One region of the Streptomyces sp. NPDC088785 genome, then DNA from elsewhere that is predicted to be linked to it. Evidence: riboswitches for the same ligand, from Rfam matches in the RefSeq annotation. Region 1 holds a riboswitch; each other region holds the start of a gene.
What was found. A riboswitch is a leader RNA that binds a small molecule or an ion and turns the genes downstream of it on or off. The one in region 1 is predicted to bind cyclic di-AMP.
Positions count from the first base shown of each region.

Region 2: it holds a riboswitch for cyclic di-AMP, as region 1 does, so the genes downstream of both, ACIP5K_RS02785 (NlpC/P60 family protein) here and ACIP5K_RS24230 (C40 family peptidase) in region 1, are expected to answer to the same signal.
Region 3: it holds a riboswitch for cyclic di-AMP, as region 1 does, so the genes downstream of both, ACIP5K_RS22480 (transglycosylase family protein) here and ACIP5K_RS24230 (C40 family peptidase) in region 1, are expected to answer to the same signal.
Region 4: it holds a riboswitch for cyclic di-AMP, as region 1 does, so the genes downstream of both, ACIP5K_RS10555 (M23 family metallopeptidase) here and ACIP5K_RS24230 (C40 family peptidase) in region 1, are expected to answer to the same signal.

Region 1 is NZ_JBIVKH010000009.1:159,248-166,384, forward strand. Features, by position in the region: gene ACIP5K_RS24200 (adenosylmethionine--8-amino-7-oxononanoate transaminase) at 1-368, opposite strand, end outside; gene bioB (biotin synthase BioB) at 361-1,512, opposite strand; gene ACIP5K_RS24210 (8-amino-7-oxononanoate synthase) at 1,809-2,963, shown strand; gene ACIP5K_RS24215 (DUF397 domain-containing protein) at 2,944-3,168, opposite strand; gene ACIP5K_RS24220 (helix-turn-helix domain-containing protein) at 3,229-4,080, opposite strand; gene ACIP5K_RS24225 (ATP-binding protein) at 4,363-4,827, shown strand; gene ACIP5K_RS24230 (C40 family peptidase) at 5,178-5,651, opposite strand; cyclic di-AMP (ydaO/yuaA leader) riboswitch at 5,655-5,855, opposite strand; gene ACIP5K_RS24235 (hypothetical protein) at 6,189-6,497, opposite strand; gene ACIP5K_RS24240 (ATP-dependent Clp protease proteolytic subunit) at 6,505-7,137, opposite strand, start outside.
Region 2 is NZ_JBIVKH010000001.1:628,554-635,690, reverse strand. Features, by position in the region: gene ACIP5K_RS02800 (ATP-dependent nuclease) at 1-1,387, opposite strand, end outside; gene ACIP5K_RS02795 (hypothetical protein) at 1,852-2,079, shown strand; gene ACIP5K_RS02790 (hypothetical protein) at 2,133-2,267, opposite strand; gene ACIP5K_RS02785 (NlpC/P60 family protein) at 2,875-4,077, opposite strand; cyclic di-AMP (ydaO/yuaA leader) riboswitch at 4,085-4,254, opposite strand; gene ACIP5K_RS02780 (ATP-dependent DNA helicase) at 4,517-7,066, shown strand; gene ACIP5K_RS02775 (M23 family metallopeptidase) at 7,137-7,137, opposite strand, start outside.
Region 3 is NZ_JBIVKH010000008.1:98,055-105,191, forward strand. Features, by position in the region: gene ACIP5K_RS22470 (septum formation initiator family protein) at 1-398, opposite strand, end outside; gene eno (phosphopyruvate hydratase) at 513-1,799, opposite strand; gene ACIP5K_RS22480 (transglycosylase family protein) at 2,075-2,785, opposite strand; cyclic di-AMP (ydaO/yuaA leader) riboswitch at 2,790-2,947, opposite strand; gene ACIP5K_RS22485 (transglycosylase family protein) at 3,128-4,180, opposite strand; gene ACIP5K_RS22490 (cytochrome P450) at 4,512-5,747, shown strand; gene ACIP5K_RS22495 (nucleoside triphosphate pyrophosphohydrolase) at 5,792-6,763, opposite strand; gene ACIP5K_RS22500 (SurA N-terminal domain-containing protein) at 6,848-7,137, opposite strand, start outside.
Region 4 is NZ_JBIVKH010000003.1:18,925-26,061, reverse strand. Features, by position in the region: gene ACIP5K_RS10570 (alginate lyase family protein) at 1-304, shown strand, start outside; tRNA gene ACIP5K_RS10565 (tRNA-Met) at 352-425, shown strand; gene ACIP5K_RS10560 (PP2C family protein-serine/threonine phosphatase) at 583-1,692, shown strand; cyclic di-AMP (ydaO/yuaA leader) riboswitch at 1,908-2,044, shown strand; gene ACIP5K_RS10555 (M23 family metallopeptidase) at 2,056-3,123, shown strand; gene ACIP5K_RS10550 (aldo/keto reductase) at 3,265-4,218, shown strand; gene ACIP5K_RS10545 (PrsW family intramembrane metalloprotease) at 4,259-5,566, opposite strand; gene trmB (tRNA (guanosine(46)-N7)-methyltransferase TrmB) at 5,821-6,675, opposite strand; gene lhgO (L-2-hydroxyglutarate oxidase) at 6,813-7,137, opposite strand, start outside.

The sequences.
Region 1 (7,137 bases):
CCCGAGTCGGCGAGGAACACGTGCTCGAGACCGGCGGGCGAGATCTCGACGAGCCGCTGCGCGAGCCGGATCGCCGGCTCGTGGGTGAGCCCGCCGAACATCACGTGGCTCATCCGGTCCAGCTGCCCGCGCGCCGCCTCGTTGAGGACGGGGTGGTTGTAGCCGTGGATCGCGGACCACCACGAGGACATCCCGTCGACCAGCTCGCCGTGCCCGGCGACCCGCAGCCGAACCCCGGCCGCCGACTCGACGACCAGGGGCTGCTGCCGTCCCGGCATGGGACCGTACGGATGCCAGACGTGCTCCCGGTCGAGCCGCAGCAGCTCCTCGATCCGCGGGTCGGCCGGGCGGGTACGCGGATCAGGCATTGGGCGCGAGGTCCGTCCCGGCGCCCCGGCGGCGCACGGCGACCAGGTCGGTCCGCGCCTCGGTCGCCTCGGCCGCCCCGGTGGCCCCGGCGGTCCCGGTGCTCTCCCCGGAGCCGCACACCGACCCGCAGCCGCCGCCCGCGCGGTGCTCCGGCAGCGTCACCCGGTCGGTGCCCTCCACCTCGAACCCCGCGTCGGCGATCATCTCCAGGTCCGCGTGGCCCGCCTGCCCCTCACTGGTCAGGTAGTCGCCGAGGAAGATGGAGTTGGCGATGTGCAGGGCCAGCGGCTGCATCGTGCGCAGGTGCACCTCGCGCCCGCCCGCGATCCGCACCTCCACGTCCGGGCAGACGAACCTGACCATGGCCAGAATGCGCAGGCAGCGCTGCGGCGTCAGGTTCCACTCCTTGGCCAGCGGCGTCCCCTCGAAGGGGATCAGGAAGTTCACCGGGACCGAGTCCGGGTCCAGTTCGCGCAGCCCGAACACGACGTCGACCAGGTCCTCGTCGCTCTCGCCCATGCCGGCGATGAGTCCCGAGCAGGCCGAGAGGCCCGCCGTGTGCGCCTTGCGCACGGTGTCGACCCGGTCGGCGTAGGTGTGCGTCGTGGTGATGTCGCCGTAGGTCGCCTCGGACGTGTTCAGGTTGTGGTTGTAGGCGTCGGCGCCCGCGCCGCGCAGCCGCTCGGCCTGACCGTCGGAGAGCAGCCCGAGGCAGGCGCACACCTCGACGCCCTCGTTCTGCGACTTGATCGCGTCGATGGTGGCCGCGACCCGCTCGACGTCCTTGTCCGTGGGACCGCGCCCGCTCGCCACCAGGCAGACCCGCTTGGCGCCGCCCGCGACCCCGGCGGCCGCCGCCTGCGACGCCTCGTCCGGCTTGAGCCAGGTGTACTTGAGGATCTCGGCCTTCGAGCCGAGCCGCTGGGAGCAGTACGAGCAGTCCTCCGGGCACAGGCCCGACTTGAGGTTCACCAGGTAGTTGAGCTTGACCCGGCGCCCGAACCACTGGCGGCGCACCTTGCCGGCCGCGGCCACCACGTCGAGCAGTTCGTCGTCCGGCGTCGCCAGCACGGCGAGCGCCTCTTCACGGCTCGGCGTCTCGCGCCGAAGCCCCTTGTCCACCAGCGTGTTCAGCAGGTCCATGAGCCCTGATCCTGGCTCATCCACCGGCTCCGGGGAAAGGAGAGTCCGCACAAAGGACGGGGCTCGACGTGTGGGTATTGCCACATCCTGGGCCGGTGGCGGGGCGACTAGGGTCTGTGCATTACCTACAAACAGAGGGAGTCATGGACCGACAAGCCGAGGGCGTCGCGGACCGTCGGGCCGAGGGAGTGGCGACTCCGGCGCACAGCAGCCCTACCCCTGCCGTCGCTCCCGTAAGCGCCCCGGCCCCGGCTCCCGCCCCGGCCCCGGCTCCCGCCCCGGCCCCGGCCCCGGCTCTGGCCTTCGGCTGGCTCGATGAGCGGCGCCGGGCCCGTGAGACGGCCGGACTCGTCCGCACGCTGCGCCCGCGCCCCGCGGACTCCCCGCTGCTCGACCTGGCGAGCAACGACTATCTGGGTCTCACCCGGCACCCGGAGACGATCGCGGGGGCGGTCGAGGCGGCCCGCCGGTGGGGCGGCGGTGCCACCGGCTCGCGGCTGGTCACCGGCACCACCGAGCTGCACACGCGACTGGAGCGCGAACTGGCCGAGTTCTGCGGTTTCGAAGCCGCGCTCGTGCTGTCGTCCGGTTACGCGGCGAACCTCGCGGCCGTCACGGCGCTCGCCCCGCAGGGCACGCTGATCGTCTCCGACGCCGCCAACCACGCCTCCCTGATCGACGGTTGCCGGCTGGCCCGCGCGACCACCCGGGTCGTGCCGCACGCCGACCCGGCGGCGGTGCGCACCGCGCTCGCCGCGCACGACGGACCGGCCGTGGTGGTCAGCGACACCGTCTTCTCGGTCGACGGCGACCGGGCGCCGCTCGGCGAACTGGGCCGAGTGGCGGCGGAGTCCGGGGCGGGTCTGATCCTGGACGACGCGCACGGGCTCGGCGTCCTCGGCGCGGGCGGACGCGGCGCCCCGCACGCGGCGGGTCTCGCGGGCGACCCCGCCACCGTCGCCACGGTGACCCTGTCGAAGTCCTTCGGCAGCCAGGGCGGAGCGGTCCTCGGACCGGCGCCGGTCATCGACCACCTCGTCAACACGGCGCGTACGTTCATCTTCGACACCGGCCTCGCGCCGGCCGCCGTCGGCGCCGCGCTCGCGGCGCTGCGTCTGCTGCGCCGCGAACCCCGGCGGGCGGCACGGGCCCGCGAGGTCGCGGCGACGCTGCATCAACTCCTCGTGGCCGAGGGCCTGTCGGCCGTCCGTCCGCAGGCGGCGGTGGTCTCGGTGCGCGCACCCTCGCCCGAGGGGGCGGTGCGCTGGGCCGCGGCCTGCCGGGCGGCGGGACTGGCGGTGGGCTGTTTCCGTCCGCCGTCCGTGCCGGACGGCGTCTCACGGCTGCGGCTGACCGCCCGCGCCGACCTCACCGACGAACAGGTCGCCGAGGCCGTGCGGGTGATCAGTCGGACAGCTCCCCGGGGCGCGGTCAGCGCAGGGAGCCGATGAACCCCTCCCAGGCGGAGGGGGCGAACAGCACGGCGGGACCCGCCGTGTTCTTGGAGTCGCGGACGGCCAGCAGGCCGGCCGCGGGCCCCGAGGGCAAGGGGGCCGTCTCCACACAGTTGTTGGCGCCCGTGCTGCGGCTGCTGCGCCGCCACTGTGCGCCGCTCAGCGACATGCTGTCGGAAACGTACCGAGGCAGTGCATTCATGGTGCCTCCCTGACGCAGTGCCGGTGCGTGACGGAGCGTCGGCGACCCCCGCACGTCCGGCTATCCGGCTATCTGTGCGATGAACTTCAGTGAGTCCTCGGGTGGAAGAGCGTGTCCCAGAAGAGCTTCGAAGGCGTCCGTGTACGCGGTGAGATCGTCTTTCCGCTCAAGGTAGAGACTACTCGTCAAATGGTCGAGAACAACCACGTCCAGATCAGTTGTGTTCGGAAAGGAGAACACAACGAAAGGACCGGTGATACCGATGTGCCCACCTGCGGAGAAGGGAAGCGCCTGAATCCGGACATGCGGCAGCTGGGCCACCTCGGCCAAATGTGCCAATTGCCTTTGCAGAATGTCTTTTCCGCCCACTTCGCGGCGGAGTACGGCCTCGTCCAGGATGGCCGTCAGGTGCAGGGGCGTCTCCGCGTGCAGCACCGCCTGTCGCGCGAGACGCACGTCCACCAGCGACTCGATATGCCGCTCGGGCATGCCACCGAGAACGGATCGTGTCACCGCGTAGGCGTACTCCGGCGTCTGCAACAGCCCCGGCATCACACTGGTCTCCAGCGTCCTGATCCGGCACGCCTGTGATTCCAGGCTGATGAAGTCGCGGTACAGCGGCGGCAGAAGTCCGCGATAGGCGTGCCACCAATGGTGCCCGCCGGCATCCTCGGCCCCCGCCAACGCCACGACGAGTTCGCGAAGTTGGGGGTCTTTCGCCTCGAATGCGTCGAGCAGCCGCAGCACGTCCGAGCCCGTCACACCGCTGCGCCCCGTCTCGATCCGGCTCACTTTCGACTGGTGCCAGCCGACCAGTCGCGCGGCTTCACCACTGGTGAGTCCGGCTCCCACGCGCAGCGCGCGCAATTCGGCACCCAGCTTGCGGCGGCGCACCGCGGGACCGTACTTCATGCTGTCTCCTCTGGCCCTCGGGCCGCACGGCCGCTCTCTCCCGGCCCGTACGGGGACGGCTCCTGAGCAGACGGTAGAGGAACCGGCGCGCGCTCGCCCAAATACGGTCTACCGTCGCAGAGTTCACCGCTTCGGGCGACAGATATATGCATATCTTGGGGGATCGGCACCCTGGGAGCGCATCCAAGTGGCACGCTGGCGCGAAGCAGTAGCCGGGGCCCGGGAGTGAAGCATCCGCGGCGGGCGGTCGAGCGGCCCCGAAAGGAAAGGGACGACTTCGCCATGGCAGACCACCAGGAAGCATCCGTCACGCTGCCGAGCGATCCCGCGTCGGTCCCCACGGCCCGGAGGTATGTGAGCAACGTGCTGACGGAGTGGGGCATGCCGGGGGACTGCGACGCGGCGGACACCGTCCGGCTGATCGTCTCGGAACTCGTGACGAACGCGGTGCAGCACACCCGCGGGCAGTCCCCCACCTTCACCGTCGAGCTGGAACTGGAGCGGGACGAGCACCTGCGGATCGGTGTGACGGACAGCCACCCCCGCTACCCCCGGCGGCTGCCTGCCGCGGTGCAGCAGGACAACGGGCGGGGCATGGTCATCATCCGCTGTCTGGCGGCCGAGTGCGGCGGCCGGCTCTCGGTCTGTCCGACCGCCGAGGGCGGTAAGACGGTGTGGATCGCCCTGCCGTGGAGGAGCACCCTGTCCGAGCCCGGCGGCGCCGTCCACCAGGCACCCACGCGCTGAGCGCGGCGCGCCCGTGGGGCGTCGGCCCGGCGGCGGTCCGACACCGGACACGCGTCCGACCCCGGACATGTCCCGCTCGGCAGCGGCCCGGACCGGGAAGGGCCCCGCCCGGTACGTCGCGCGGCACGGCAGGGCACGGCACGGCTCGGCAGAGCACGGCACGGCGGCACGCGGCCGCTTCCGGGCCCCTCGGAGGCGTTTCCGGGCCCGCCGGGGGCGCCGCGCACGCGCCACCGCAGGGCGTGCGAGGGACCGCGAGGGCCCCGCGTGCCAGGGCGGCAGGCGGCAGGCGGTGGGCGAGGGGTGGTCCGGCGCCGGGCCACCCTCCGCGGACAGGTCCGTCCCGGGCGTCAGCGCACCCGGCCGTACCAGACGCTCTTGGTCCAGATCTTCTCCAGCCGCACCACGGCCCCCGTCTTCGGGGAGTGCCAGATCCGTCCCTTGCCGGCGTAGATGCCGACGTGGTAGACGCTCCGGCCCGAGTGGAAGAACACCAGATCGCCGCGTTTGCGCTGGGACCCGGCGACATGGTGGGTCTTGTTGTACTGCTGCGCGGCGGTGCGGGGCAGCTTCTTGCCCGCCCGCTTGAACGAGTAGAGCGTGAGCCCCGAGCAGTCGAACCGGTGCGGTCCCGAGGCGCCCCACTTGTACGGCGCGCCCTTCTTCGACGCCGCGACCTGGAGGGCCTTGGACGAGGCCACGGCGGCTGACGCCGCGGGCGCGGCGCCGGGGACCATCAGCCCGGCGCCCGCGACGGCGAGCGTCAGGGCCGAGGCCGTACCGGCCCGGGTCAGCAGCGACGGGACACGATTCAGCGCGGTCATGCGCAACCCTTCGTCAGCCGCCTGCGAAGGATGACCTGTCGGGTTCGGGCTGGCGAAGATGCCCGGCCGCGGCTGCGGCTTCACCCCAAGGAACGCTCGCAGCGGGTGCTGCGGCGGCCCGTCGTGCCTGGGTCCTCCACTCCTGCCGATCCACTCCTGTCGACCTGGCATCCGGGCGGCGGCAGGACTCGGCGTCCGCACGGACCGCCCCGCCGCTGCGGCGGGGGCTTGTCGTCGGAGGGATCTTGACCCACCTTTGCCAGGAAAACCGAGTCGAACCGGCGGTAAGTGAGGCTCCTCACGCTTGACCCGTTCAGGTGGACAGTGCGGCTTTCGGGAACCGGCGGCCACCCCCGACCACGCCCGCACCAGGCACGGAACCGAAAATTCCGGGGTCCGGCTACCGTGGTCGCGCAACTCTTGCGGTCGCGCCGTCTACTCATATCTACGCCATCCGGGGGTACTCCTTCCGGGCCGTTTCCCGCCGTGGCCGGACGGCGTGACCGTCGACGAGCGCCGGGTGACCCCGACTGTTCGTCAGGAGGCGTTTTCTGGCGGCAATGTGACTGATCGTGTCCGCCTCTCGCCGTCCAGGACGCGCAGCGCCCGCGCCAGCGTCTCCGCGTGCACCCGGCTCTCGCCCCGCTGGTGCATCAGCGTCAGGGCGTCCCGGAGCGCCACCGCCCGGCCCACCAGCGCCTGGGCGGCCCGCAGGCCCCGATAGGTGTCGTCGCCGCGCGCCGGATTGATGCGGGCCAGCAGATCGACCACGGCCAGATAGCTGTCGACCAGGTCGCACTCGGCGCGGGTCAGCGCGGGCAGCGGCGGAAGTTCGGGTGGATACACGGCCGCCTCACCTCGCGCCCTGCGCGCCCTGCTGGTTCTTCCGGTTCTGCACGACGTGGTCCACCAGGCCGTACTCCAGGGCCTGCCGGGCCGTGAGCACCGTGTCCCGCTCGATGTCCGCGCCGATCCGCTCCGCCGTCCTGCCCGAGTGGCGCGCGAGCAGTTCCACCAGCCGCTCCCGGGTGCGCACCATCTCGCGGGCCTGGATCTCCAGGTCGGTGGGCTGCCCCTGGGCCGGCTCGGCCAGCGCGGGCTGGTCGAGCACCACGCGGGCCCCCGGGAGCGCCATCCGGCGACCCGGCACCCCCGCGGCCAGCAGCACCGCGGCGACGGACGCGGCCTGCCCCAGGCAGGTCGTCTCCACCGGGCAGCTGACGTACTGCATCGTGTCGTAGATCGCCGTCATGGCGCTGAACGAGCCCCCGGGGGAGTTGATGTACAGCGCGACGCTCCGCTCCGGCGCCGTGTACTCGAGGTGCATCAGCTGCGCGATCACATCGTTCGCCGACGTGTCGTCGACGGGGGTCCCGAGGAAGACGATCCGCTCCTCCATGAGCTTGGAGTAGGGGTCGAGCGTGCGCTGTCCCGTCGTGGTGCGCTCGGTGAACTCGGGCAGGACGTAACGGCCGGACGGGCGGGT
Region 2 (7,137 bases), on a different contig from region 1:
CGGGGAACTTCTGGGCCCAGGTCGTCAGAAACGCGCTCTTCACGATGTGGCCCGAGGTGAAGTCCAGGTCGCCACCGATCTGTTCCCAGATCGTGTGCCGGTCCCAGTTGGTGAGTGCGCGCTCCGTCACCACCTTCTTCACTCGTTCCTGTGCGTGCAGGCCGAGGTGGAGGGCCACCGCGAGCCGCCCCGCCTCCTCGCTGAGACAGTCCAAAACCCGCTCCAGCAAATGGGCTTCGGGATAGCCGGCTCCAGGGAGTGTGAAGATGCCCTTGTCCGGATTGGCGCGTTCGGCCTGGTCGCCGTCGAGGATGCAGATCGACGGATAGGTTGCGGTGGGGTCGACATTGTGATGGGTGTTGACCTTGATCGCAGGGTCGTGGCCACCCATCGCGTGCACCTTGACCTCGTCCAGTTCGATGCCGCCATGGCTGCGCAGGGCCGTGAGAACCATGAGCTCGGCGAAGTCGTCTTCGACGAAGATCGCGAGCTTGGCCTGGATCTGTCCGGTGATGGTCCGCAGAGCTTTGACGTCCAGCTTGCCCTGGATCACGTTGCCTTGCAGAGCCGCCCAGACGGCCTTGGAAGGCAACGGGGCGAGCGCGTCGTTGGAGTGCGTGGTGAAGATGACCTGACAGGACTTGCGATGGGCGACACCGATCAAGTATTCGACCATGCGCTGAGTGGCCACCGGGTGCAGGCCGTTCTCGATCTCTTCGATGAGGATCATCGCCCCCGGCGAGGCCGCTTCGACCTCTGCGACGATTCGGATGACGCTCGCCTCGCCGGCACCGAAGTGAAACTCGGAGTACCCGTCCCCCCGAGGAGTGAGGCCGGAGAAGAGAGACACTCTTTCCGCAGCGTCCACATAGAGCTGCTGGAACCCTTCGATTGGTTTGGCCAGGATCCTTGCCGCTTGATGCGTGACCTCGGGGGCAAGGGTCACCTCGCGGACAGCGGCGAAAGATCCACCAATGGCGGCCTTGAGCTTGGCGCGCTCCGTGGCGGGCAGGGTCCGCTCGACTCCGAACACCAGAACTTCGCGTTCAAGAGCGGTGCGGTTCCACTTCAGTTGCTTAAAGCTGGCTGTGCGCGAGACCGAGAGACGCGGTGTGTGCTCCTTGTCGATAATTTCGTACTCGATTGACCAGTTCTGCATGCTGGAGTCGTACTTGCCGCTCTTGGCGAAGAATCGTCCTGGCGAGACACTCTTGTAGGCCAGGGCCGCCGCCCCCAGAACGGTTGTCTTCCCTCCGCCGTTCGGTCCGACTAGGGCAGTGACGGGAAAGTCGAAGGTGACTTCTCGGTCCGTGAAGCCCCGGAGCTTCCGCAGAGTCAACCGCTTGAGGTACTTGCCGTAGTTCTCCTTGGCGACCTTCGTCTCCAAGTCGGTGATCACACTCGGTCGGACTTCGCTCCTGTAGTCAGTCACCACTGCCCCGTCTGCCTTTCGACTGTTGTTGGTTCATCGTCGCAGATCCGAAAACATGACTCGCCGAGTATGACGAAGGGCTCATCGTATGTGCGACGGCATGGTTTGTGGTGCTGGACTTCGTGGACGGCTGCGCGGAGCCCATCGGATGTGAGCGCGTAGTAGGTGCGTTGGCAATCGGGGCCACAGCCGACCGGGGCTCGCGCAGGCCAGGACTCTTCGGCTTCGGGTGACTGGTGAACCAGCCCTCTCGTTCCATCCTCTTGAGCCACGGATGGAGGCTGCCGTTGTCGATGCCGCGTCTCGCATGGACCTGGGCGCCGTGGAACTCTTCGTTCTGGTGGTCGATCAGGTCGCGCGGCTCTGGCCGGCCTGGCCATGCCCAGCACGCGCGTGATCTGGTCGGAGCCGAGTGCGGAGTGCATCGTCGCCTGGATCTCACCCGCGCCAAAGGAGCGCAGAAGGGCGTTGCCGTGTCTGGTCGGACGGTGCGGTTTTCCGAAGGCAGCGCGATGGAACAGCGCATGCCCGAGATCGCGTTCCAGGCGCTGGAATTGGTGGCCCCGGGCACCTCAGTGCATGCCGAGGTAGTCAGCGGCGGTTCCGACATTCGGCAGGGCCATGGCAATTTGGAAGCGGTGAAGTGAAGCCAGCCGTGCAGCATGCCTTCGACTGCCGGGCGGTTATTGCGCGGGACGCTCTAGTCGACCTTGGTGGTCATGATGGTGTGGCTGTGAACGCCCAGCGGGCGCAGGGGGATGCCGAGTTGCAGGAATCGGCGGGCGACTAGTCCATCTTCGATGGCGAGTTGGGCGGCGAGGCCGCGTGTGCACATCGAAAGCCCGGTCCCGCAGCTAGGACAGCTTCCGTGTCCAGTTGAACTGGGCCACTTCCTCCGGTAGGTCCACACGCTACGGAGCGTTCACGTCCACCACCGCGACCAGTCCGTCCACATGCGTCAGCAGCAGATCCGGCACGTGCCGACAGACGCGGACCCGTCGTCCCCGCACCCCTGGAACGGCTGAGCGGCAGTGCCGACCACACCCCTGGCGGATTCCGCCAGCAAGATCCGGCGAGCTCCGAACGACTCTCGTAGGCCAGCAGGCGATCGCCCCGTCGCCGCGTGGTACCAGCCCGAGGAGTGCCGACGCCCTTACACGAGCGAAACCCCGCCCCGCCAGCCCGGCCGCTACCTGTTCACTCATCAGCAGGTCTCACGGGTCTCCGCGACGACCCCGTCTGCCTGGCGATAGCGGACCTCTTCAGTTCTGGGCGGCGAAGACTGCCCATGTGCTGAGGCGTCCCATGTGCCCGGAGATCGCACGGATGCCGTGAGTGACCGAGGGTCACTCTAAGGAGTGACCCTCGGCGATCTGTCGCAGACGACAAGTTGGCGACAGAACGCTGAGAATCCGATAGGTCTACAGCGAATTTGCAAGCGGTCAGGCCGGGCGCACCACGCTGTGGATCGACGAGGTGCCGTCGTAGTAGATGGACTCCTCGCGCACGTACGCGCCCGGCTTCGGGGCGTGGATCATCATGCCGTCGCCGAGGTAGAGGCCGACGTGGCTGATGTCGTCGTAGAAGAACACCAGGTCGCCCGGCTGGATGGCGGAGAGCGGCACCGTCGTGCCGGTCTCCACCTGGTCCCAGGTGGTGCGGGGCAGGGAGATCCCGGCGGCCTTCCAGGCGGCCTGGGTCAGGCCCGAGCAGTCGTAGGAGCCGGGGCCGCTGGCGCCCCACACGTACGGCTTGCCCTCCTGGGCCCGGGCGAAGGCGAGGGCCCGGGCCGCCTTGGCGGCGTAGCCGGACGACGGCGCCGACGCGCCGGACCCGCCCGTCGCCGACCCGCCCGAGCCGCCCGTCCCGGAGGCGGGAGCCCCGTCGTCGGCCGCCTCCTGCGCGGCCCGCTCGCGCCGGGCCTCCTCCGCCTTCTTCTGCTTCGCGGCCAGCTCGGCGGCCTTCTCGCGGGCCGCCTCCTCCTTGGCCCGCGCGATCCGCGCGAGCCGCGCCTTCTCCTCGGCGGTCAGCTCGGAGAGCAGGCGGCGCGCGTCCGACAGCTTCGTCTGCACGTCCTCCTTGGAGCTCTGCAACTCGTCCTGCGAGCCGGAGAGCTGCCGCAGGCTCTCCTGCGCCTCGGTGCGCTTCTTCGCGGTCCTGCGCTGCTCGTCCTGGAAGTCGTCGACGGCCTTCTTCTGCTCGTCCGTCACCCGGCTGAGCAGCCGGTCCTGCGCGAAGTAGTCCTCGGGGTCGTCGGCGAGGAACATCGTCGCGGTGTCGCTCATCCCGCCCGAGCGGTACTGCTCGGCGGCGAACCGGCCCAGCTTCTGGCGGGCCTCGTTCATCTTCTCGGTGCGCCGCGCGATGTCGTCGAGGAGCCGGTCGATCTGCTGCTTCTTGCCGGCGGTCCGCTCCTTGGCCGCGTTGTACTTCTGCGTGGCGACCTCGGCCTGGCGGTAGAGGCTGTCGACTTTCTGCTGGACCTCCTCCAGGCTCGGCCGGTCCGGCTGCGCGGGCACGGCCTGCGCCGTCTGCGAGAGCAGGGCGACCGAGGTGAGCGCGGCGGTCGTGATGCCGATCGCCGGGGTGGTGCGAAGACCGCCGCTGAGTCGGGAGCGGTTGCGCGGCTTGCGGTGCGACGCCAAGGCTGGCGACTCCTTCCGTCATCCGCCTACCGGGTTAGCTGTCGGGTTCGGGCGTACGGAAGGTTGCCCTACGGTCCGCCGCCCGGCGCTGCCGGGACATCGGGCCGATTCACCCCAAAGGTCGGTGGGTCCCCGGCTCCCTGCCTCACGGCGTGCGGAACTCGGCGGGGGCCGACCGCTCGCCGCGACGCTCGCGGACGGGGGGACGGGCGGCCCGCGCAGCACCGTAGCCAACCGGTGTCGCCGCTGTGAAGGTTGATGTGCGATATGCCCGATACATTTTCGTGACCTTGCTGCGGGTGGGGGATCGGCACGGGCCCCGGGGGGGTGATCTGCGTCATGCGGAGCCCGCCGTGCCGGGCTCCCGCGGGGCGGCGGCGGCCCGGTATCGCAAAGGCGGCGGCGGTGTGTCAGTGGGGCGGCCTAGACTCGGAGGGCGATGAGCAGCCTCTTTGACGACAGTTTCCTGGCCAGCCTCCAGAGCGGCGCGGAGCAGCCCCCGCCGCCCGAGGATCCCGCCCACGACAGCGCGCCGGAGCCGATCCCCGACGATCTGTTCGGCGGGAAGTTCGACGTGCCCCCGGCCAGGGACGCGTACTACCGGGACGGCGCCCCGCGCCCGGCGGTCGATCCGGAATCCCTCCTGGAGGGGTTGAACGAGCACCAGAGGGCCGCCGTGGTGCACGGCGGCTCACCCCTGCTCATCGTCGCGGGCGCCGGCTCCGGCAAGACCCGCGTGCTGACGCACCGCATCGCGTACCTGCTGGCGGAGCGCGGCGCCCACCCGGGCCAGATCCTCGCGATCACCTTCACGAACAAGGCCGCGGGCGAGATGAAGGAGCGCGTCGAGGCCCTGGTCGGCCCGCGGGCGCACGCGATGTGGGTGTCGACCTTCCACAGCGCGTGCGTGCGCATCCTGCGCCGGGAGAGCAAGAAGCTGGGCTTCACGTCCTCCTTCTCGATCTACGACGCGGCCGACAGCAAGCGCCTCATGGCCCTGGTCTGCCGCGACCTGGACCTGGACCCGAAGAAGTTCCCGCCGAAGTCCTTCAGCGCCAAGATCAGCAACCTGAAGAACGAGCTGATCGACGAGGAGGACTTCGCCGGCCAGGCCGCCGACGGCTTCGAGAAGACCCTCGCCCAGGCCTACGTGATGTACCAGTCCCGCCTCCGCGAGGCGAACGCGCTGGACTTCGACGACCTGATCATGACGACGGTGAACCTGCTGCGCGCGTTCCCCGACGTCGCGGAGCACTACCGCCGCCGCTTCCGGCACGTCATGGTCGACGAGTACCAGGACACGAACCACGCGCAGTACGCGCTGGTCAAGGAGCTGGTGGGCCCGGCGGACGGCGAGGGAGCGGACCCGGCCGAGCTGTGCGTCGTCGGTGACGCCGACCAGTCGATCTACGCCTTCCGCGGCGCCACGATCCGGAACATCCTCGACTTCGAGGAGGACTATCCGAACGCGACGACGATCATGCTGGAGCAGAACTACCGCTCCACGCAGACGATCCTCTCGGCGGCCAACGCGGTGATCGAGCGCAACGAGTCGCGCCGCCCCAAGAACCTGTGGACGAACGCGGGAGCGGGCGCCCAGATCACCGGATACGTCGCGGACACCGAGCACGACGAGGCCCAGTTCATCGCCGACGAGATCGACCGCCTCACGGACGCGGGCGACGCGCAGGCCGGTGACGTCGCCGTCTTCTACCGGACGAACGCGCAGTCCCGTGTCTTCGAAGAGGTCTTCATCCGCGTCGGCCTGCCGTACAAGGTCGTCGGCGGCGTCCGCTTCTACGAGCGCAAGGAGGTCAGGGACATCCTTGCCTACCTGCGGGTCCTCTCGAACCCGGAGGACTCCGTCCCGCTCCGCCGGATCCTGAACGTGCCGAAGCGCGGCATCGGCGACCGCGCCGAGGCGATGATCGACGCCCTGTCGCTGCGCGAGAAGATCAGCTTCGCGCAGGCGCTGCGCCGCGTCGACGAGGCGTACGGCATGGCGGCCCGCTCCACGAACGCGGTGAAGCGGTTCAACACGCTCATGGAGGACCTGCGCACGATCGTCGAGTCCGGCGCGGGCCCGGCGACGGTCCTGGAAGCGGTCCTGGAGCGCACCGGCTACCTCGCGGAGCTCCAGGCCTCCACCGACCCGCAGGACGAGACCCGCATCGAGAACCTTCAGGAACTCGCCGCCGTGGCACTGGAGTTCGAGCAGGAGTCGGCCGCCGCCACGGACGCGCAGCCGGACGGCGCGCAGGAGGACGGCGCGCAGGGCGGTGGCGCGCAGGGCGGTGGCGCCGAGGCGGACGGCGCGGATGCCCCGGTCTCCGGCGGGACGCTCTCCGACTTCCTGGAGCGGGTCGCGCTCGTGGCCGACTCGGACCAGATCCCCGACGAGGACGAGGACGGCAGCGGCGTCATCACCCTGATGACCCTGCACACCGCCAAGGGCCTGGAGTTCCCGGTGGTCTTCCTGACCGGCCTGGAGGACGGCGTCTTCCCGCACATGCGCTCCCTCGGCCAGGCCAAGGAGCTGGAGGAGGAGCGCCGGCTCGCCTATGTCGGCATCACCCGCGCGCGGGAGCGGCTGTACCTGACCCGGTCCACCATGCGCAGCGCCTGGGGCCAGCCCTCGTACAATCCGCCGTCCCGGTTCCTGGAGGAGATCCCGGCCGCGCACCTGGACTGGAAGCGCACCGGCCCCTCCACCCCGGCGGCCTCGACGAAGAGCATCGGAGGCGGTATCGCGGCCTCGCTGTCCTCGTCGCGCTCCCGCTCGTCGACCCCGGCGTTCGCCACGCGCCGCGCGAGCGAGAAGCCGGTGGTGTCCCTGACGGTCGGCGACCGCGTCACGCACGACCAGTTCGGTCTCGGCACGGTGGTCGGGGTGACCGGCTCGGGGTCGAACGCGGAGGCGACGATCGACTTCGGGGACCCGAAGCCGAAGCGGCTGCTGCTGCGGTACGCGCCGGTGGAGAAGCTGTAGCCGGGCGCCGGGCGGGATGCCGGGCGCCCGGGGTCGGCCAGGCCCTAGGTCGAGGCCCTGGGTCGAGGATC
Region 3 (7,137 bases), on a different contig from region 1:
CGCGCGTCGGGCACCACGTAGCCGGTCTCGCCCGGCATCACCATGTGCAGGCGCTCCCGGATCCGCTGCTCGGCGTACGCGTCGTCCTGCCAGCGCGCCTTCTCGTCGCGGAGCCGGTCGACGCGCTCCTCGGCCTGCCGCTGCTGGCGCTGGAGGTCCGCGACCTCGCCGCGCTGGGAGACGTATTGCCGCATCGGGTAGGCGAGCGCCACGACGAGGGTGCAGACGACGAGGGCGAGCAGGGCCGCGCGGCCGGTCAGCCGGGAGCGGCGCGCCTGGCGCCTGGTCTGCGAGCGGTAGACCCGCTCCGCGGTCTGCTCGCCGAGCAGTCGCAGGCGGGTCGCCGTGGAGAAGCGGGCCGAGTCGTCACGGCCCCTGTCTCGGAGCTTTCCCGGCATGGCTCCTCCGCCTCCCCGTCCGGCAGTGCTGTCTACGTGCGTACGTCCCCGCACACGGTACGGGACCGAGTGCGGGGACGTACGGAACTACTGCCTCAGCAGGCGCGGGGCCGGTCAGCCCTTGAAGCGCGGGAAGGCGCTGCGGCCGGCGTAGACCGCGGCGTCGTCGAGGATCTCCTCGATGCGCAGGAGCTGGTTGTACTTGGCGACGCGCTCGGAGCGGGCCGGGGCGCCGGTCTTGATCTGGCCGCAGTTCGTGGCGACGGCGAGGTCCGCGATCGTCACGTCCTCGGTCTCGCCGGAGCGGTGCGACATCATGCACTTGAAGCCGTTGCGCTGGGCCAGCTCGACGGCGTCCAGGGTCTCGGTCAGCGAACCGATCTGGTTGACCTTGACGAGCAGGGCGTTGGCCGAGTTCTCCTCGATGCCGCGGGCCAGGCGCTCCGGGTTGGTGACGAAGAGGTCGTCGCCGACGAGCTGGACCTTGTCGCCCAGCTTCTCGGTGATGACGTGCCAGCCGGCCCAGTCGTCCTCGTACAGCGGGTCCTCGATGGACACGAGCGGGTACGCGGAGACGAGCTCCTCGTAGTACTCGGTCATCTCGGCCGCCGAGCGCTCCTTGCCCTCGAACTGGTACTTGCCGTCCTTGTAGAACTCGGAGGCGGCGACGTCCAGCGCGAGCGCGATCTGCTGGCCGGGGATGTAGCCGGCCTCCTTGATCGCTTCGAGGATGAGGTCGAGCGCGGCGCGGTTCGACTCCAGGTTCGGGGCGAAGCCGCCCTCGTCGCCGAGGCCGGTGGACAGGCCCTTGGTCTTCAGCACCTTCTTGAGGGTGTGGTAGACCTCGGCGCCCCAGCGCAGGGCCTCGGAGAAGGACTCCGCGCCGATCGGGGCGATCATGAACTCCTGGATGTCGACGTTGGAGTCGGCGTGCGACCCGCCGTTCAGGATGTTCATCATCGGGACGGGCAGCAGGTGCGCGTTCGGACCGCCCAGGTAGCGGAAGAGCGGCAGGTCGGACGCCTCGGAAGCGGCGTGCGCGACGGCGAGCGAGACGCCGAGGATGGCGTTGGCGCCCAGCGAGCCCTTGTTGTCCGTGGCGTCCAGGTCGAACATCGCCTGGTCGATCAGGCGCTGCTCGGTGGCGTCGTAGCCGACCAGCTCCGGGCCGATCTGCTCGATGACGGCGAGGACGGCCTTCTCGACGCCCTTGCCGAGGTAACGGTTGGGGTCACCGTCACGGAGTTCGATGGCCTCGAAGGCACCGGTGGAGGCGCCCGACGGAACGGCAGCACGACCCGTGCTGCCGTCGTCGAGGCCGACCTCGACCTCGACCGTGGGGTTGCCTCGGGAGTCCAGGATTTCCCGGGCTACGACGACGTCGATGGACGGCACGAGCATCTCCTTCTGGGATGTGACGCGGACGGTGCGGGGCCGGTTGGTTCGGTCCCGCACCCTCTGAGCCTAACCGGCTCCGAGGCATCGGCCATCCGACCGCCCGGCCAGTGGACAACGCCCAGAGCGAAATGTTTCTTAACGGAACAAAGACAGCAGCCCCCGCCCGCTGCATGGGGCGGGGGCTGCTCAGGTGAGCGGCCCACCGGGGAGTGGGGACGGGGGTGCGGCCGGTGACCCGGCGTCCGCCGACGCCGGGCCCGCGGCACTCCCGCGCGGTCCTACTTCAGGTGGAGCTGCTGACCCGGGAAGATCAGGTCGGCGTTCTTGACGATGTCCTTGTTGAGCTTGAACACCTTCTGCCAGTCCGTGCCGTGCGCGTCGGCGATCTTGCTGAGGGTGTCGCCGGTCTTGACCTTGTACTCGCCGTCGCCCTTCTCGACCTTCTGGCCGGTGGGGGTGGTGACGGTGTCGCGCGACTGCGAGCGGGAGGCGGCCGAGGAGTCGGTGTGCTGCTCGGTCGACTTCTGCTGCTGCGGCTGGCTCTGCTGCGGCTGCTGCTGCTGCGGCTGGGACTGCTGGGTGTCCTGCTGGGGGGCCGGGGCGGAGTTGCCCGTGGAGGCGCCCGAGAGGCCCACGCCGCAGCTCGGCCAGGCGCCCTTGCCCTGCGAGGCGAGGACCTTCTCGGCGACCGAGATCTGCTGGGCCTTGGAGGCGCCCGCGGCGGAGGACGCGTACTGCGTGCCGCCGTAGGCCGCCCAGGTGGACGGCGAGAACTGGAGGCCGCCGGAGAAACCGTTGCCCGTGTTGATCGACCAGTTGCCGCCGGACTCGCACTGCGCGACCTGGTCCCACTCGGAGGCGGAGGCGGCGGAGGCCGAGGTGGCGCCCATCAGCGGGACGGCGACGGCGGCACCGGCGACACCGGCGAGCGTGGCGACACGGACGGCCTTGGACGGGCGGCGGTGCTTGCCCTTGCTGGAAAGCAGCATGGAGAGATCCCCTCACCGACGCCTACGAGGTGAGCTGTCGGGTTCGGGCCAGTGAGTGCCCGGCCGCGCATCCTTGTGCGCGGCTTAACCCCAAGCCGTCTCGGTCTCCCTCGACGGCGGCTTACCTGGGTCCCCCGCTCCTGCCTACGGCGCTTACGCGTCGACTGTTCCCGTACGGACGTTGGCAGGATTCGGCGTGACGTCCGTCGGGGCCCGCTGTGGCGAGCGGTCAGACCGTAAGCAGTGGATCCGCCCGATTTCAAAGACGATCAGGGTCTTTGAGACTCATGTCTCACTCGATCAAAAGCGGACATACAGGCCTCAAAGACCCCGTAACTCCCGCTACTTTTCGACCGATTCAGACCCAAGATCCAGACTCTGACCAGGGAGGATGAGGTTCGGGTCGGTACCGACCGTCTTCTGGTTCGCGTCGTAGAGCGCGGACCACCCGCCGGGCACGTTCTGGGCGTCGGCGATGTCCCAGAGGTTGTCACCCGAGCGGACCACATAGGCGTCGCCGTCGCGCCGCTCGTCGCGCGAGGCGTGACGGCCGTCGCCCGTACGCGAGTCGGCGCCGTCGTCGGTGGCGCGGTCGCCCCGGTGCCGGCCGCCCGCGGAGGCGTCGGCGGGGGCGGTGGAGTCGTCGGCGGCGGTGTCCGGGGAGTCCGGCGAGGCGGTGCCGGACGGAGCCGACGCGGCGTCACTCGCCCCGCCCTCCTCGCTGTTACCCGAGGTAGCGGCGGAGTCGTCCGCCGACGGGCCGTCGGACGGGCCGTCCGACGCCGCGTCCGACGCGCCGTCCGTGGCATCGTCCGACGCCTTGTCCGACACCTTGTCCGATGCGCCGGATCCGTCGTGATTCTTGTCTCCCGGATCCGCACTCGCGTCCGCGTCCGCGCCGGAGTTCGAACCCGAGTCCGAGCCGGAGTCCGAGCCGGAGTCCGTCCCGGCCGTCGCACCGCCGTCGCCGGGGGCCTTGGGGGTGGCACTCGCGCCCGGGTCGACGTCCGCCGAGCCGGCGCCCTGCGCCAGGCCGGCGGTGGCCGAGCAGCTCGGCCAGGCGCTCGGCCCCTTGGCGTCGAGGACCTTCTCGGCGACGGCTATCTGCTGCGAGCGGCTGGCCTGGTCGGCGCGCGGGGCGTAGTCGAGACCGCCGTACTCCTCCCACATCTCCTGCGAGAACTGAAGGCCGCCGTAGTAGCCGTTGCGCGCGTCCAGGCTCCACTGCCCGCCGCTCTCGCACTCGGCGACCTTGTCCCACGTGGTGGCCGTCGCCGCGTGCGCGCCGGTGGCGCCGAGCAGCGGGATCGCGATGGCGCTGCCGGTGACCCCGGCGGCGACGACGAGAGCAGGGGCCTGGCGGGGGCGACGGTGTCGACCGTTCCCGGAGAGCATGCGGTTGCCTTTCGCGAGACTGATACAGCTGCACGCGACAAGGTGGATGCGTGGTGCCTGTTGTGCGTGTGTCGCGATGACTGGTGAACGTAGCGGGACTCGAACGCTTGTCACAAGTCGATGCAGCGTAGATCACGCCTCCATCACAGATTTGACACAACGTCAGCTTTCGGGGGTCTGTGGGCCGTCGTGAACTGTGCGGTGAATGGGCCCCGTTCGCGGCTTTCCGGGATGCCGACAAACCATCCCGTGCCGCCCGCGCGCACGGCGCCGAGTGGCACCGGTCACACGCGTTCCCGCTGGCCGGACCGCCTCCGGGTACGGTCGGGATGTGAACACCGCGCCCGCCCCCGAACTCTTCACCTGGGAGTTCGCCACCGATCCGTATCCCGCCTACGCCTGGCTGCGCGAGCACTCCCCCGTGCACCGCACCACCCTGCCCAGCGGCGTCGAGGCGTGGCTCGTGACCCGGTACGCGGACGCGCGTCAGGCGCTCGCGGACCCGCGGCTGTCGAAGAACCCGGTGCACCACGCGGACGACGCGCAAGGCAGGAGCAGGACCGGCATCCCCGGCGAGCGCAGCGCCGGCCTGATGACCCATCTGCTGAACATCGACCCGCCGGACCACACCCGGCTGCGGCGCCTGGTCTCCAAGGCGTTCACCCCGCGCCGGGTGGCCGAGTTCGCGCCGCGCGTGCAGGAACTGACGGACGGCCTCATCGACGGCTTCGCGGCGCGCGGCAGCGCCGACCTCATCCACGAGTTCGCCTTCCCGCTGCCCATCTACGCGATCTGCGACCTGCTCGGCGTCCCGCGCGAGGACCAGGACGACCTGCGGGACTGGGCGGGCATGATGATCCGTCACGGCAAGGGGCCGCGCGGCGGCGTCGCCCGCGCCGTGAAGAAGATCCGCCGCTATCTCGCCGACCTCATCCACCGCAAGCGCCTCGGCGACGGCGACGACCTGATCTCCGGCCTCATCCGCGCCTCCGACCACGGCGAGCACCTCACCGAGGACGAGGTGGTGGCGATGTGCTTCGTGCTGCTGTTCGCCGGCTTCGAGACGACCATCAACCTGATCGGCAACGGCACCCACGCCCTGCTGCGCCACCCCGGGCAGCGGGCCGTCCTCCAGGACGCGCTCGCGCGGGGCGAGCACGGGCTGCTGGAGACGGGCGTGGAGGAGCTGCTGCGCTTCGACGGGCCGGTGGAGATGGCGACCTGGCGGTACGCGACCGAGGACCTGGAGATCGGCGGCGTCCCGGTCGCCGTGGGCGACCCGGTGCTCGTGGTGCTCGCGGCGGCCGACCGCGACCCGGCCCGGTTCGACGCCCCCGACACCCTCGACCTGGCCCGCCGCGACACCAAGCACCTGGGGTACGGGCACGGCATCCACTACTGCGTCGGCGCCCCGCTCGCCCGGCTGGAGGGGCAGACGGCGCTGGCGACCCTGCTGACCCGGCTGCCGGACCTGCGGCTCGGCGCGGACCCCGCCGAGCTGCGCTGGCGCGGCGGGCTCATCATGCGGGGGCTGCGGACGCTGCCGGTGGAGTTCGCCCCCCGCTGAGCGCGGCCCTACGCCCCTACAGTCCCCCGGCCCCCGGCCCCCGGCTACAGTCCCTCGGCGCCGCGCACCGCGTCGCGGTAGGCGCGGGCCGCCTCCCTGAGCGCCGCCTCCGGGTCGACGCCGGACGCCTCGGCGCGCAGGGCGAGCGCCAGCAGCTCGTGGCCGACGCCCTCCCCCGGCGGCACCGGCACGTCCAGGCCCGCCGTGCGCACCCGCGAACCGAGCTTCGCGGCGAGGGCCAGGCCCGGCTGGCCGACGGGCACGCCGTCCGTGACGGAGGCGCGCCGCTTCGACTCGGCCTTCCTGCGCAGCCAGATCTCCCGGACCTCCTCGGGGGTGGCCGCGCTCTCGTCGCCGAAGACGTGCGGATGGCGGTGGATGAGCTTGTCGACGATGGCGCCCGCGACGTCGTCGACGGAGAACGGCTCCTCGGGGTCCTCCTCGGCGATCCGGGCGTGGAAGACGACCTGGAGCAGGACGTCGCCGAGCTCCTCGCGCAGCTCCTCCCGGTCGCCGGTCTCGATCGCCTCGACCAGCTCGTACGCCTCCTCGATGACGTACTTCGCCAGGTCCTCGTGGGTGCGCGGCGCCGACCACGGGCACGCGTCGCGGATCCGGTCCATCACCTGGACGAGGTCGAGGAGCCGGGCGCCCGGCAGGTCGTAGGAGCCGGGGAGGAGTTCGAGGGACGGCATCGCGACGCGGCCGGAGCCGGCCAGCGCCGCCAGGCCGTCGGTGAGGCCGCGGTCGCCCTGCGCCGTGGTCAGCACGACGACGGTGCGCCCGCCGTCGGCGCAGCGCTCGACGAGGTCGCGGGCGGCGGGCGTCGCGAGGGCGACCTCGACGCCCGCCTCCTTCAGATAGGGCAGCTGCGGGTGCGCGGGGTCGGCGCACAGCACGTCGTCGGCGGCGTGCAGGACCTGCCAGGCCTGCCAGGACAGCAGTCCGGGGGCGACCCGGTGGCTGGTGGTGAGCAGGACGACGCGGCCGGCGTCGGGAGTGGTGTCGTCGTTCACGCCCCCGAACGTAACGCAGGCCGCCGCCCGGCCGCGCCCCGCGCCCGGCACGGCGCCGGGCCGCGGGCCCGCGGCGCGGCGCCGCTACGCCGTCTGCTGCTGGTCCGCGGGCGCCTCGCGGGTGACCTGGGTCAGCCACGGGGTCTTGGCGTCGACCCGGCCCACGGTGCCGGTCCTGGTGACGCCCCAGCTGCCGTAGCGGGGGTTCAGGTCGATGTTCAGCTCCTTGGAGGCCCGGGAGAGGGCCTTCCAGAAGGCGGCCTGGCCCGCGGGCGTCCGGGTGTCGACGCCGAGCGACGTGGCCAGCTTCTGCGCCTCGATCTCGGTGCGCAGCGACTCCGTGAGCCGCTTGGGCGGCACGTTGTACTGCTGGA
Region 4 (7,137 bases), on a different contig from region 1:
GCACATCGCCGAGACCGCCTGGCACCAGGGCGTCGACCTGTACGGCGAGGTGAAGGACCGGCTGCGGGCCGCGCTGGAGTTCCACTCCAAGTACCAGCTCGGCGCCACCGCCCCGGCCTGGCTGTGCGGCGGCAGGGTGCAGCGGGACATGGGGCCCGACACCGAGATCGGCCTCGGCCATCTGCGCGGGCGCCTGAAGATGGACCTCCCGCAGACCGTGCGGCTGACCCGCGAGGAGCGGCCCGAGGGCACCGACGACCTCTTCGTGGCCTGGGAGACCCTGACCCACGCCACCGCCGCCTGACGGATTGGCGTTCCGCGTCCACCATGGCGTAGAGTCAGGTTCACCGACGCGGGGTGGAGCAGCTCGGTAGCTCGCTGGGCTCATAACCCAGAGGTCGCAGGTTCAAATCCTGTCCCCGCTACTGAAGGCCGAGGCCGGAATCTCATCGAGATTCCGGCCTCGGTCGTTTTCGTGCGCCCGCCACCCGTACGGCCCACACCAGGTCGCCGCCGCCGCGCTCCCCGGGAACCCTTGACGAGACGCCGTAAACCGGGCGCGGACGTGGCAGGAGACGAGCGGTGGGGAAGCGCGCAGGGCGGCACAGATCGGTGGCGGAGAGCAGCGGCACCCGGTGGTTCCTGCGGGCGCTGCCGGTCCTGCTGATCCTCGGCGGTGCCTGCTACGAGTACGTGACCCCCTCCGGCTTCTCCGGGGCTCCGCTGTTCAGCGCGGCTCCCCTGGTCAGCGCCCCGTTCTTCTCGCTGCGGAGCACGGTCCTGGCCGGGATCGGGTCGATCCTGGCGATCCTCGTCGTCCATTTCCGGTACACCCAGCGGGTCGGCACCGACATCGTCACCGAGATGGCGACCGTGGCCACCGTCTGCGTGCTCGCCTGCTTCATCAACCGGATCGTGCGGCGCGGGAACGAGCAGCTGGACTCGGCCCGGCGGATCGCCCAGGCCGCCCAGTTCGCCGTGCTGCCCGAACCGGCCGGCCGGATCGGCGGGCTCGCCATCGCCGCGCGCTACGAGGCCGCGCAGGCCGGTGCCTTCATCGGCGGCGACCTGTACGCCGTCCAGGACACCCCGTTCGGCGTGCGCATCGTCGTGGGGGACGTGCGCGGCAAGGGCATGGGCGCGGTCTCGGCGGTCGCCGTGGTCATCGGGGCGTTCCGGGAGGCCGCCGAGCAGGAGGGCAGCCTGGAGGCGGTCGCCCTGCGCCTGGAGCGGGCGCTGGCCCGCGAGGGCACCCGGCGCGACGGCATCGACGACTTCGAGGGCTTCACCACCGCCGTGCTCGCCGAGATCCCGCACGGCGACTCCCGCGTCCGCATCGTCAACCGCGGCCACCCCGAGCCGATCCTGCTGCTCGGCGACGGCACCGTCCGGATGATCCCGGTCGTCGACGGCGTGGGGGCGCTGCCGCTCGGCATGGGCGAGCTCGGGTCCTGGCCGGACCGGGTCGCCGAGGCCCCGTTCCCGGCCGGGGCCACCCTGCTGCTGTACACCGACGGGCTGTCCGAGGCGCGGGACGCCGCGGGCGTCTTCTACGATCCGGCGGACCGGCTGTCCGGGCGGATCTTCCCCGGGCCCGACGAGCTGCTCCTGTCGCTCGCCGCGGAGGTGCGCGCGCACACCGGCGGCGGCGCGACGGACGACATGGCGCTGCTCGCGGTCCGGCGGCCGTGACGCTGCGCAGACACCGCCCATAACAATTGACGAACCATCAGAAAGGTGGCCGGTTACCGTCGTCGGCCAAGTCGGGCGGTTATAGCCGTTCTTGACCCGTTAAATCCTGGCCAAAGGCGTGAACGATCAGTAGGAACAGCTTGGAATTACTGTCGGCTGTCTATTAACGTTCGATAACGCAGCGCGGTCGTCCCAGCCGTCACCAGCGACGGCTCCGCGCGCACGCGCTTAATCCCGCAAGGGAGCCGGGGAACCACCAACTTGGGGTGAATCGGGCATCTTCGTATGCCCGTAGGAGACCTTCCTGCTCCGAACCCGTCAGCTAACCCGGTAGGCGAGAAGGAAGGAAAGGAGAGCGCCCCCGTGGCGTCGAACCGGCCTGCCCCCGAGTTCTCCTCGTCGAAGGATCCGTCGAACGACGCGTTCGGCCCCCGGAGCGAGACCTGGGAGGAATGGAACCCCACCGAGGACTCCGTCCGCCCCGTCCGCGGGCGGCACCGCGTGGCCCGGCAGCGCGGAGGGCTCGCGCGCAGCTCCACCGTCCTCGGCGTCGGCGTGATCGCCGCCGTCGGCGCGGGCGGCATCGCCACCGCGCAGGGCGGCAAGCCCGCCGTCCACCTCTCCCTGCCCGACCTGTCGTCCGTCAAGGACTCGCTGCCCGAGGCCGCTTCGCTGCCGGGCGTCGGCGCGCTCATATCCGGCGGCTCCGCGCAGTCCGGCGACTCCGGCGGCTCCGGCGGCTCCGGCGGCTCCGACACCGCCGCCACCCCGCTCACCACGGTCGGCAACGGCACGTCGGACGCGGGCGAGGCGCTGCGCACCCGGATCCTGGCCCAGGCCGAGACCCAGCAGGACGCCGCCGACGCCGCCGCGCAGCGGGCCGCCGAGGAGGCAGCCGCGCAGCAGGCCGCCGACGAGGCCGCCGCCAAGCAGGAGGCGGCCGACAAGAAGCAGGCCGCCGAGAAGAAGAAGGCGGCGGAGGAGGCCCGGAAGAGAGCCGAGGCCGAGCGCCTCGCCGAGCTGGCCAAGAGCTACAAGCTCCCCGTCGCCTCCTACACGCTCACCGGCACCTTCGGACAGCCCGGCGCCATGTGGTCCTCCGGCTACCACACGGGCCTGGACTTCGCCGCTCCCACGGGTACCCCGATCCACGCCGTCCACTCCGGCACCGTCACGGAGGCGGGCTGGGCGGGCGCGTACGGCTACCGCACGATCATCACCCTCGACGACGGCACCGAGCTGTGGTTCTGCCACCAGTCGTCGCTCAACGTCAGCGCCGGCCAGAAGGTCTCCACCGGCGATGTCATCGGCCGCGTCGGCGCCACCGGCAACGTCACCGGCCCCCACCTCCACCTGGAGGTCCACCCCGGCGGCGACGCCACCGGCATCGACCCGGCCGCCTGGCTGCGCGAGCGGGGCCTCACTCCCTGAGCCACCGGCCCGCCGGTACGCGGGCTCCGGCGGTCCTGGCGGCAACCCCCCGACGCCAGGGCCGCCGGTTTTGCCTGCCCTTGAGGCGCGGACCGGCCCGCGCACGGAATGACGTGCTCCGCAACGGCGTTGAAGCACGGCATGACTTCTTCCGTTCTGCGCCCCCTCGGCCCCTCCGGTCTCGACGTCTTCCCGCTCTGCCTCGGCGGCAACGTCTTCGGCTTCACCGCCGACGAGGCCGCCAGCTTCGAGGTGCTCGACGCCTACGTCGCGGGCGGCGGCAACTTCATCGACACCGCCGACTCGTACTCCTCCTGGGCCCCGGGCAACAAGGGCGGCGAGTCCGAGACGCTGATCGGCAAGTGGGCCAGGGCGCGCGGGCGGCGCGACGACGTCGTCATCGCGACCAAGGTCGGCCGCCACCCCGACTTCCCCGGCCTGCGCGGCGACACCATCAAGGCCGCCGCCGACGCCTCCCTGCGCCGCCTCGACACCGACTACATCGACCTCTACTACACGCACTTCGACGACGACGAGACGATCCCGGTCGAGGAGATCATCGGGGCGCTCGACGAGCTGGTGAAGGCCGGCAAGGTGCGGCACATCGCCGTCTCCAACATCTCGCCGGAGCGGCTCCAGGAGTCCCTGGACTTCTCCGACCGCGAGGGCCTGGCCCGCTATGTGGCCATCCAGCCGCACTACAACCTCGTCTCGCGCGACACCTACGAGGGCGCCCGCCAGGACATCGCCTCGCGCGCCGGCCTGGGCGCGGCCCCGTACTGGTCGCTGGCCTCCGGCTTCCTCACCGGCAAGTACCGTCCGGGCGTCAGCGTCGACAGCGTCCGCGCCGACAAGGCCGCCGGCTACCTGGAGACCGGGCGCGGGCAGCGGGTCCTCGCCGCGCTCGACGAGGTCGCCCGGGCGCACGACGCCGAGGTCGCCACCGTCGCGCTCGCCTGGCTCGCCTCCCGGCCCACCGTCACCGCGCCGATCGCCTCCGCGCGCACCGCCGCGCAGCTGCCCGCGCTGCTGGCCGTCGCCGAACTGGAGCTGACCGACGCCGAGCTGGCGCGGCTGACCGAGGCGTCCGCCTAGCAGCCGCCCCGCACCCGGACCGGCCCGGTGGCGGCAGGGTCTAGTACCGGTAGGGGTTGTACGCGGGTCCCGGCGTCGGCCGCGGGCCCGTGTACACCGGCGGCCGGCGGACCGGGGCCGCGAGCCGCGCCCCGTAGGCGAGGGCCGGCCGTGCCGCGGCGCGCCGCTCCCACAGCGCCTCCAGGAGTTCCCGCTCCCGCACGACGAAGTCGGCGCCGGCCCGGCCCCCGCGCCCCCGGCGCCGCAGCAGGGCCAGGGACGTCGCGTCCGTCTCGTACGCGGCGAGCGCCTCCGCCGCCGGCCGCCCGCCGTAGTGCGCGGCGAACTCCCGCGCCAGGCGGCGCGCCTTGAGCGAGCCGAGCCCGAACGGTTCGGGGAAGGTCAGCCAGCCCGCCGCCACGTACGCGGGCAGCTCCTCGCGCACGGTGCGCAGTTCGCGCTGGCGCGTGTACACCGCGAGCCAGGTCAGCAGGCCGAAGACCGGCACCATGAAGACCGCGTACACGGCGAAGAAGCCGTACTCGCCCAGCGACGACGAGCTGTTCCAGAAGGCGTGCATGCCCATCGCGGCGAGCAGGCCCGCGGGCGGCAGCAGGAAGCGGCGGACCCGGCCCCGGTCGCGGGCGGTGACCGCGGCGATGCCGAAGCCGATGCCGGTGAGCACGGTGAACAGCGGGTGCGCGAACGGGGACATCACGACGCGTACGAAGAAGGTGGCGGCGGTGACCGAGCTGAGCACCGGGCCGCTGCCGGCCAGCTGGTCGGTGCCGAAGGCGTTCCCGAGGTACAGGACGTTCTCGGTGAACGCGAAGCCGGTCGCGGTGATCCCCGCGATCACGATGCCGTCGACGACGGAGTCGAAGTCCCGTCTGCGGAAGAGGAAGACCAGCAGCACGGCCGCCGCCTTCGCGGACTCCTCGACGATCGGGGCGATGACGGTGGCGCCGAGGGTGTCGGCGCCGGTCGGGTCGGCGGTGGCGGTCTCTATCCAGCGCGTCGCGAAGCTGTTGGCGACGATGGCGATGAGGGCGGCGGCGCACGCGCCCCACGCGAAGGCGAAGACCATGTTCCGCCAGGGGCCCGGACGCACCCGGTCCAGCCAGCGGAACGCGGCTATCAGGAGCGGGACGGGGACGACCGCGAGGCCGAGCCCGACCAGGAAGCCCCGGGTGCCGGTCTGCTCCCGGACGAGCGCCGCGATGACCACGCCGGACACCGCGAGCAGCGTGGCGAGTGCCGTGACCCGTACGCCCCTGCGCTCCCACCAGCGCGGGTGCCGGACGGCGCCGCCCGGGGCGGCGCCGAGGGCGTGGTCCTGGTGGGGCGGGTAGGCCGGGTACGGATCCACAGGTTGACCCTAACGAGCGATGCCGGCCCGCGCGACGGGGTCCCGGGACGGGAGCCGGGGCCGGGGGCTAGGGCGTGTCCGGCGGATCAGGTCGTAGTCGGGTGGCCCGCGTTTTTCCGTGCTGGTGAGCGGGGTCTGGTGCGTCGGGATGCAAGGCGGAGGAGGGCGTCGACGCGGAGCGTTGGCAACCGACGACAACGCCGCAGGTCGGCGTGCCGGACCCCGCGCCCGCGACAAGATCCGCCGGACAGGCCCTAGACGTGCCGGAACAGCAGGTCGTGCACCACGTGGCTCTTGTCCAGGCCCTTGCCCTCGAAGCGGGTCAGCGGCCGGAATCCGGGGCGCGGCGCGTACCCGCCGCCGGGCGCCGTGTTCTCGAAGTCGGGGTGGGCGCTCAGCACGTCGAGCATCTGCTCGGCGTAGTCCTCCCAGTCCGTCGCGCAGTGCAGCAGCGCGCCGGGCTTCATCGGGCCCGCGACGAGGGAGAGGAACTCCGGCTGGATCAGGCGCCTTTTGACGTGCCGCTTCTTCGGCCAGGGGTCGGGGAAGTAGACGCGCACCCCGTCGAGGCTGTCGGCGGGGAGCATCGAGCGCAGCAGGATGATCGCGTCGCCGTTGGCCACCCGGACGTTGGTGAGGCCGTTCTTGTCGGCCAGGTTGAGCAGATTGCCCTGGCCCGGGGTGTGGACGTCGACGGCGAGAATGCCGGTGGCCGGGTCCGCCGCCGCCATCCGGGCCGTCGCCTCGCCCATGCCGAAGCCGATCTCCAGGACGATCCGCTCGACCGCGGGAGCGGACTCCCCTGCGAACAGCGCGGGCAGGTCCAGCTCCCGCTGCCCGTCGACGTCCAGGCCCCACTGGGGCCACAGCCGCTGGAGCGCGTCGCCCTGCGCGGTGGTGACCCGGCCGCGGCGCGGCTGGAAGCTGCGGATGCGCCGCTCGTGGTGGGAGTCGGCGGGATCGGGCCGGGGGCCGTCGGGGAACCGGGGCTCGTTCGGGCGCGCGGGCGCCGCCGGCGGCTCGGCCGGGACCGACGGCTCGGCCGGTACGGGCGCAGGGTGCTCGGGCGCGGGGTGCTCGGGCGTGGGGTGCTCAACAGACTCAGACACAGTGGGGCGATTTTACGCGTGCGGCAGGGCGCGCCGCCGCTCGTGGGGGCCGTCGGGGGCGGGGCCCCGGGCGGCCGGACCCGGGCGGGCGGTCACCGCGCGGGCGGTCACCGCGCGGCCGGTCACCGGGCGGCCGGTCACCGGGCGGCGAGCGCGGCCAGTGCCCGCCGGGCCACCTCGCGGCCGAGGGGGAGCGAGGCGGTGGCGGCCGGCGACGGCGCGTTCAGCACATGGACCGTGCGGGCGCCCTCGCGGATCAGGAAGTCGTCGACGAGGGTGCCGTCGCGCAGCACGGCCTGGGCGCGCACCCCGGCCGGGGCGGGCGTCAGGTCCTCCGCCCGGACGGCCGGGACGAGGCGGCGCACCGCGGCGGCGAACGCGGACCGGGACACGGAGCGCCGCAGCTCCCCGGCCCCGTACCGCCAGTGCCGGCGCGCGAGGTGCCACGAGCCGGGCCAGGTC